One region of the Agarivorans sp. D1326 genome, then DNA from elsewhere that is predicted to be linked to it. Evidence: predicted binding sites of a transcription regulator. Region 1 holds the regulator's gene; the other holds the start of a gene.
The links. The regulator FliA, encoded in region 1, starts transcription of late flagellar genes. The targets are predictions, from matches to a motif close to CTAAAGNTNNNNNNNNNNNNGCCGATA.

Region 2: the regulator FliA is predicted to act here: its motif matches at 2,163-2,189, upstream of ACYFDN_RS04060 (flagellar protein MotY).

The regions. Positions count from the first base shown of each region.
Region 1 covers NZ_JBTWEN010000001.1:519,515-523,731, forward strand. Annotated here, with positions in the region: gene ACYFDN_RS02330 (protein phosphatase CheZ) at 1-641, opposite strand, end outside; gene cheY (chemotaxis response regulator CheY) at 655-1,038, opposite strand; gene ACYFDN_RS02340 (RNA polymerase sigma factor FliA) at 1,166-1,885, opposite strand; gene ACYFDN_RS02345 (MinD/ParA family protein) at 1,878-2,771, opposite strand; gene flhF (flagellar biosynthesis GTPase FlhF) at 2,761-4,188, opposite strand.
Region 2 covers NZ_JBTWEN010000002.1:42,764-46,980, forward strand. Annotated here, with positions in the region: gene nth (endonuclease III) at 1-81, shown strand, start outside; gene ACYFDN_RS04055 (2OG-Fe(II) oxygenase) at 293-1,222, shown strand; gene ACYFDN_RS04060 (flagellar protein MotY) at 1,265-2,134, opposite strand; gene rnt (ribonuclease T) at 2,255-2,914, shown strand; gene ACYFDN_RS04070 (Na+/H+ antiporter family protein) at 2,918-4,217, shown strand, end outside.

The DNA of each region.
Region 1 (4,217 bases):
GCAGATTTAGTCACTTTTTTATTTTCTACTACTTCGGCATTCTCATTTCCAAACAAGGTAAGCATTTCAACCAGACTTTCTTCCACCTCTTGCACCAAGGTGATTACCTTACGAATCATCTGACCGGTTAAATCTTGGAAATCTTGAGCCATCAATATTTCGGTTAACATGCTACGTAGTTTATCGGCATTTGCTGAAGAACTATTAAGGAAAATATCGATTTGGTGACATAGCGCCTTAAATTGGCCGATTTCAATTCTTCGTTCCATCAAACTTTGCCATATAGGCATGATACTGTTGATTTCGTTAGTTAATTGATCGGCAATTGGAAGGCCAGACTCTACTGCGTCCATGGTTTTATTGGCCGCTTGATCGGTCATCTCTATCACATAGTTTAACCGCTCTTTAGCGTCTGGTATTTCTTGATTAGCTAACTCGTTAATTCGAATATCGAGTTTAAATTCATTTAAAGAGTCATGAAGCTGACGAGTGAGCTGCCCAACCTTATCAAATAGCAGGTTAGCTTTTGGAGCACAAAGCTCACTAACAAGTTGATTCGCCTCGGCGACATTTCCTTCTTCAAGTAGCGCAACCAAAGATTTGGCGTCGGCTAATGAAATAATCGGAGTATCTGTGCTCACGCATCTTCCTTTCTTATTGTAGTCTTTCGAAAATCTTATCTAGCTTCTCTTTTAGCGTGGCTGCAGTGAAAGGTTTAACAATATATCCATTAACGCCGGCTTGAGCAGCTTCGATGATCTGTTCACGTTTTGCTTCGGCAGTTACCATTAAAACAGGTAAGTGAGACAAACTTTCGTCGGCACGAATATTTTTCAATAGGTCGATGCCTTCCATTCCAGGCATGTTCCAATCAGTTACTACAAATTCGAAATCGCCGCCTTTAAGCATAGGTAATGCGGTATTCCCGTCATCGGCTTCATGAGTATTGTTGAAGCCAAGATCTCTAAGTAGGTTTTTAATAATCCTTCTCATCGTTGAAAAATCATCAACAACCAGAATTTTCATATTTTTATCCAAGGTACGTCCCCCAACAGGATGTTTTACAAGCCACTAAATAGGCCAAAAATTTATGTAATATAGATATTATGCCTTAATAAACACAATTTTAGTCCATCTTTTACAAGAAATGTAAGGATGAATTTCTCTATTGTGTCCAATCTCGCATTCGAGTTTTAACTCGAGCAAGCGCTTGACTATGAATTTGACTGACTCGGGACTCGCTTACGCTCAATACTTCACCAATTTCTTTTAGGTTAAGTTCTTCATCATAATAGAGGGACAAAACCAGTGCTTCTCTCTCTGGCAGACCTTTAATACATTCGGCAAGAGATTGTTGAAAGCGTTGATTGGCAAAACCTTCAAAGGGTCGGTTTAGTTCTCGACTTTCTTCACTTGATATGACGTCTTCACTCACACCTAGGTCATCGATACCTAAAATGCGTCCGCAATTTACATCAGACAACATTGAGTGGTACTCACTTAAGCTTACGCCAAGCTTTGCAGCAACCTCGGCGTCTTTTGCGTCACCGTTTTTTTCTTTCTCGACTTCTGCAATTGCGTCACTAATGGCACGGCTGTTTTTATGTACCGAGCGTGGGACCCAATCGCCACGACGAATTTCGTCAAGCATAGAGCCACGAATGCGGATGCCGGCGTAGGTTTCGAAGCTAGCGCCTTTTGAGCCATCAAAGTTACGTGCGGCTTCGATTAAGCCAATCATTCCTGATTGGATCAAGTCATCAACAATCACGCTAGCCGGAAGCCTAGCCATTAGATGATGGGCTATCCGTTTGACCAAGTTTGCATGGCGCTCCACCAAAACATTAGTGTCATTAGCGCTGGCATAAGCGGCAACTTTATTCACTAAGCTGTTCTCTATTTTTACGTTGTCCAAACTCGAGAAGGTTCTCGATGAAAAATTCTAAATGTCCACCTGCTTGTTCAGGAATTGGCCAAGTAGAAGCTTTACTTGCTAATGAGCGAAATGCCAAAGAAGCAGGAGACTTAGGATAGGCTTCTACCACTACTCGTTGCTTTCTTACGGCTAAGCGCACGTTATTGTCATAAGGAATACAAGATACCAATTCGAGTGTAGCATCCAAGAAGCGATCGGTAACTCGAGTAAGCTTAGCAAACAATTCTTGGCCTTCGCGTAAGCTACGCACCATATTTGCTACCACTTTAAATTTGTAGACACCGTGCTGGTTTGAAAGCAGCTTTATGAGTGCATAAGCATCGGTAATAGAGGTTGGCTCATCACACACCACCACTAATATGTCTTGTGACGCCTTGGCAAAGCTTAGAACCATGTCGGAGATGCCCGCTGCGGTATCAACTAGCAACACATCAATAGGTGTTTTCATACTGCTAAAAGCACGAATAAGCCCGGCGTGTTCCGCAGGACTGAGTTCCACCATTGATTGAGTACCAGAAGTAGCAGGTGCAATTAAGATCCCATTGGGCCCTTTAACTAATACTTCATCTAAGGTGCATTCACCGGATAAAACGTGAGAGAGGTTTTTAGTTACACGTAAACCAAGCAGCACATCTACATTTGCAAGGCCTAAGTCGGCATCTAGAACCATTACGCGCTTACCTTGCGCAGCCATGGCTATGCCCATGTTAAGAGTAACGTTAGTTTTACCTACGCCTCCTTTGCCGCCAGTTACAGCGATGACTTTCACATTGTTTTTTTGTTGCATCATTCTTAAGCCGCTAGCTTGGTCAAATTCATTGTCTTTAGAATACATCTGAAACCTTTTGTTGTTCGGTTTCACTAAACCAGAAATGTTGCTGGCTTTGCTTATCGATAACCGATAATGCTTGTTCTATTAATTGGGTAGGCGCAGCTACCGCAATATCTTCAGGCACTTGTTGGCCGTGAGTAACGTAACTTATTGGTAAGGCATGGCGCAAGGTTACATTTAACACTTCGCCTAAAGCCAAACTTTCATCTAATTTGGTAAGTATGGTACCAGCTAAAGGAATTCGCTGAAATTGGTTCACAGTTTCTTCAATTACCCGACGCTGCGCGTTGGCCGACATCACCAAGTAGTTGCGAATGTTCACGCGGCTGTTTTTTACTAGCTTGTCTAATTGTTCGTGTAAGCGAAGATCTCGTTGGCTCATACCTGCGGTATCAATAAGTACCAACTTTTTGTCTTTAAACTGATAAAGCAACTGTGAAAGCTCTTCTTCATCATTGGCGACGCGTACGGCGCAGCCCATAATTTTGCCGTAAGTAGCAAGTTGTTCATGAGCACCAATACGGTAGGTATCTGTAGTAATCATCGCCACACTTTCGGCGCCATGGCGCATTGCAAACTGTGCGGCTAACTTGGCGATGGTGGTAGTTTTTCCTACGCCCGTTGGGCCAAGCAACGCAATAGCTCCACCCTTTAACAAAATCTCATCTTGGCCAACCGGGAGTTGATTGACTAATAGTTCACGTAAATGCTGCCAACCTTCTTGGACACCGAGTTCTTCGGGAATGTATCCAGCTATTTGGTCGGCCATATCTTCATCAAAACCAACTAGCTGCAACTGCTTAATTAACATCGCGCGAACTGGCTCTTGGCGCTCTACTTCCTGCCACATTAACCCAGAGACTTGATGCTCAAGCAACTTGCGCATGGCGGCCATTTCTTTTTTAAGTTCGCCGACTTCGTTGCCAGCAGCTGCTGATGCTGAATGAGCTGGTTGTCCACCAAGTGAAGCGTTGCTTGGTTTGCTGGATAATGAGCCTTGCTGCGCCCAACCTTGTTGTTGAGCTAAAGAGCGTGGAGCTTGAACAGTGCGAGGGCGCTGCTGTTGCTGTTTTTGCTGAGACTGTTGCAAGTTTTCTTGCTGACGCTTTTGATGGCGCTGCATAAAGTTGGTTAGGTTATCTTTCAAACTGGCATTTTCGTCAAAATCATGACTTGGATGCTGTTTTGTTGGCGCTTTTTTGGCTGCGCCAGCATTCATAGACGACAAATTGACGCTATCTTCAGGCAATTCTCTATCGCTTTTAGGTGCAGCCTGTTTAGCGCTAGAAGGTTCAACCGCAGCAACAATTTCGATGCCACCGGTTACCTTTTTGTTAGACATGATAACCGCATCGCTGCCAAGAGTTTCTTTCACTTCGGCTAGTGCGGTTCGCATATCTTTTGCAAAAAAGCGTTTCATTTTCACTGTTCACCTTCCTTTTGCTAATT
Region 2 (4,217 bases), on a different contig from region 1:
TATACCTGTGTTGCACGAAAGCCTCGTTGCGGCTCGTGTATTATCGAAGACTTATGTGAATTTAAAGATAAAATCGATTAAGGAAAGAAGCTAGCTAATAGCTGCTATATATCAGTACCTTAGATAAATTGAGTAAAGCGAGTTTATTGGCATTTACAGCAATGCCAGCTGCGATTCTTAATAAAATGTAAATACTGATTCAATTGAATGCCCATTTATCAAAATAGCGAATCATAATAAGTTTGCTCTTAAGCAATTCGGGAACTCCGCTTGCAAAACCAGGAGAGCATAAATGAACAATGCAGCTGTAAACGTAAGCAGTCAATTAGAACAAGCCCAAGCTTTAACCCTACCCTCTAGACAACAAATGCTTGCACGTTCCCCTTCTGTAAACACCTTCTGGAATAGTAACCAACAACTACTAGTTAGTGCATGGAAAGAGTGGGAAACCTCAAGCAATGGCTCGTTACTTGAGGCTAGTGAAACTCTAATAGATGAAAAACTACAAAGCGCAGTAAACTCAGCTTGGGATGACCCATCAACGGAAAACCTAGTTAAAGATTTGTGGCAAGAAGCAGCCCCAGGTGTATACACCGCACAGTTTTTTAAGCCTGAAAAACTTATTGAATTACGCCACTACCTAGATGGCATAGCTACAGCAGGCATTCCTTTAAAGCCACCTTATGGAATAGTGCTAAATAGGCATGGGGCTATGCTTGACGAACGCTCTGAAGGCTACCTTGCTGCCCCTAGTTTTCAGGCGTTTTACCGCAAACTACTCGATAAGTATATGCGTCCAATCGCTCGCCTGTTGCTCCCTGAAGTATACGGATATGACAGCCAAACATTTGGTTTTTCTATTCAGTGGCAAGCAGGAATGGACACTTCATTAAGGCTTCATACCGACGCTTCATCGGTAACAATGAATATTAATATGAACTTGTCCGATGAAAAATTTACGGGCTCAGAAGTTGATTTTTATGATCCTAATACCGGAAGTATTAAAAGACTTTCTTTCGAACCGGGTACAGCAATGATTCATCGTAGCAACGTTGCGCATGTATCACAAGCAATACGAAGTGGTGAACGTACTAACATGGTGCTTTGGTTATATGGCGACCAAATGCAAACGCCGTATGCCAGCAAGCAACAAAATCCAGTTTCTGCTAGGGAGCGTTGGAGTATACCTTCAGGGGTGCGTGACAGAAGTGCGCTGTTCTAAAGATAAATGAAAAAGGTAGAGCAAGTTGCTCTACCTATGTTTTTATAGCAAGTCTTTGCCTAACGAGATAACCACTCTTCGGTTGCGTTCTCTGCCCATGGTGTTGTCGTTACGGGCAACGTGCCTGCGCTCACCATGTCCGGCTACCTCAATGACACTTTCATCTAACCCGCCAGACTTAAAGTAATCTTTAACCATGTTAGCGCGCTTTTCCGAAAGCTCTTGGTTAATCCACTTACCCCCATAACTGTCGGTGTAGGCATCAACCAACACTACATCTATCTCTGGGTCATGTTTTACGTAATCACCTATAAGTTGCAAACGTTTCTTGGAACGCGGGGTCAACTCATTGCTATTCGATTGATAGGTCAAAACTGTAAAGGCGATGTCGTCAAACGAGTACGGAAGTAAGCGCCCTACACATTTTAAAAAGTCGTTGTATTGGGTTTTAAAGTTGATCGAAGAGATGCCAACAGCTGTTGTATTGTTGCTAGCGTACCAGTCATTAAAGTAAAAAGTAGGTACGTTACCGTCTTCTAACTCACTCAGCATTTGCCACGCAGGCTGGGCATTTACGTAGCCATCAAATTGCTGATAAAAGGATAATTCGCTAATACGCTTAGAACTTGCACCTGGCTTCCATTTCGGCGGAACACTTCGTAATGAGACTTGGTGAGTTTCTGCGGAAATCCTGTACATATCCAAATAGAAATCTAGATTTACGTCTTTTGATGAGCGACTAATGAAACTCGCTACGCCAAAAGAGGGAATGAAATGATCCATTCTACATTCAATAGGCGTTTTATTTGACACAACCCAAGTTGAGTCGTCTAGCGATGCTGAATAATTGCGCACGTTTGCTTGAGCAGACATTGCGCTTAATGCCAAAGGCAGCAATAAGTAATGTTTCATTAGCAGAAATCCTCTCTTCTCCATAAATTATCGGCATCTAAGCGATAATCTTTAAAGCAAATTAGCGATTCTTTGCGGCTTTTGTAATAATGCGCGCTTCTAATATTAGTTACCCACATTATGACCATTACTGAACTCACGACCGAATTAATGTCTAGTCGATTTCGCGGCTACTATCCTGTAGTTATCGACATAGAAACAGCTGGCTTTAACGCTAAAACAGATGCGTTACTAGAAATTGCAGCTTGCTTGCTTAGCTTTAACGAACAAGGCGAACTTTATGTTCTAGAAAGCTTACAGTTTAACGTTGAGCCTTTTGAAGGCGCTAACCTAGAACAAGCCGCTTTAGAGTTTACCGGAATAGATCCTAATAACCCTTTGCGTGGCGCAGTAAGCGAAGACTTTGCGCTAAAAGAGATGTTTAAGCCAATACGTAAGGCATTAAAAGCTCATGGTTGTAACCGGGCTGTAATGGTGGCTCACAATGCTGCCTTTGATATGGGCTTTTTTAACGCAGCAGTAGAGCGTTGTAATATTAAGCGTAATCCTTTCCATCCTTTTGTGAGCTTTGATACTACCAGTATTAGTGCCCTAGCCTTAGGCCAAACTGTTTTAGCCAAGGCATGTAAAGAAGCTGGCTTAGAGTTCAGCAACGAAGAAGCACACTCAGCACTATACGACGCGCAAAAAACAGCAGAGCTGTTTTGCCTGATTGTTAACAAGTGGAAAAACCTAGGCGGTTGGCCCTTACCAAAACCAGATCAAGATGAGAACCAATAATCGATGATTGCTAATCCTGTTGTATTGTCGGTTTGCTTAATGTTGGTACTAAGTCTACTGCGTGTAAATGTAGTATTAGCTTTATCGATAAGTGGAATTATTGGCGGGCTTTTATCCGATTTAAGCTTGACGGAAACTATAGCCGCTTTTGAAGCCGGTTTAGGAGATGGCGCTAATATCGCTTTAAGTTATGCTCTGCTTGGTGCGTTTGCTGTAGCCATTGCCAGAAGCGGCTTAACCGATATGATTGCTAACAAGATTGTACGTTTAGTAAATTTGCATAAAGATCAGCACCTTTCTTTGGTGAAGTGGATGATGCTTGGCGCCATCATATTAATGGCAGTAAGCTCGCAAAACCTAGTTCCAGTACATATTGCCTTTATTCCAATATTAATTCCGCCCTTAATCGCTGTATTCAATCAACTAAACATGGATAGGCGAATCATTGCCTGCTGTATCACTTTTGGTTTAGTCACCACTTATATGTGGCTACCCTATGGCTTTGGCAGCATATTTTTAAACCAACTGTTACATGGCAATATTTTGTCGGCAGGCTTAACGATTGATAAAAGCCAGTTACCCATTGCTATGACAATACCAGCCCTAGGAATGGGGTTAGGTCTACTTACAGCCATATTTTTTTCTTATCGGCAGCCAAGAACTTACCAAACAACGATCAATACTAGTGAAAAACGCACAAGTCAAATACAGACTAGCCCCTTAAAAACCAGTTTGAATATCACCATTATAATCGTTGCCTTAGTGGTAAACGTTTATACTGAGTCGATCATTATGGGCGCTTTAACTGGCTTCCTGCTGCTCACTACCGCGTCAGGCTTAAAGCCCCAGAATAGCCAAGACTTGTTTGTTGAAGGCGTTAAATTAATGGCCTTAATTGGATTCATTATGATTGCAGCAAATGGTTTTGCTGGCGTAATGAAAGCTACTGGTGGTGTACCAGAACTAGTAAATAGTGCTCAAAGTATACTTGGTGATAACAAGGCCTTTGCTGCTGCAATGTTGTTGCTAATGGGATTACTAATTACTATGGGAATAGGTTCGTCATTTTCAACCATTCCCATTATTGCCGCTATATACGTTCCACTCGCTCTCTCGCTAGGTTTCTCCGAGTTAGCAACGGTTGCCTTGGTTGGAACATCTGCGGCGCTTGGAGATGCAGGCTCGCCAGCTTCAGACTCTACACTAGGCCCTACTGCCGGCTTAAATAGCGATGGCCAGCATGACCACATATGGGACACCGTTGTACCTACATTCTTGCACTTCAACCTACCACTGTTGGTTT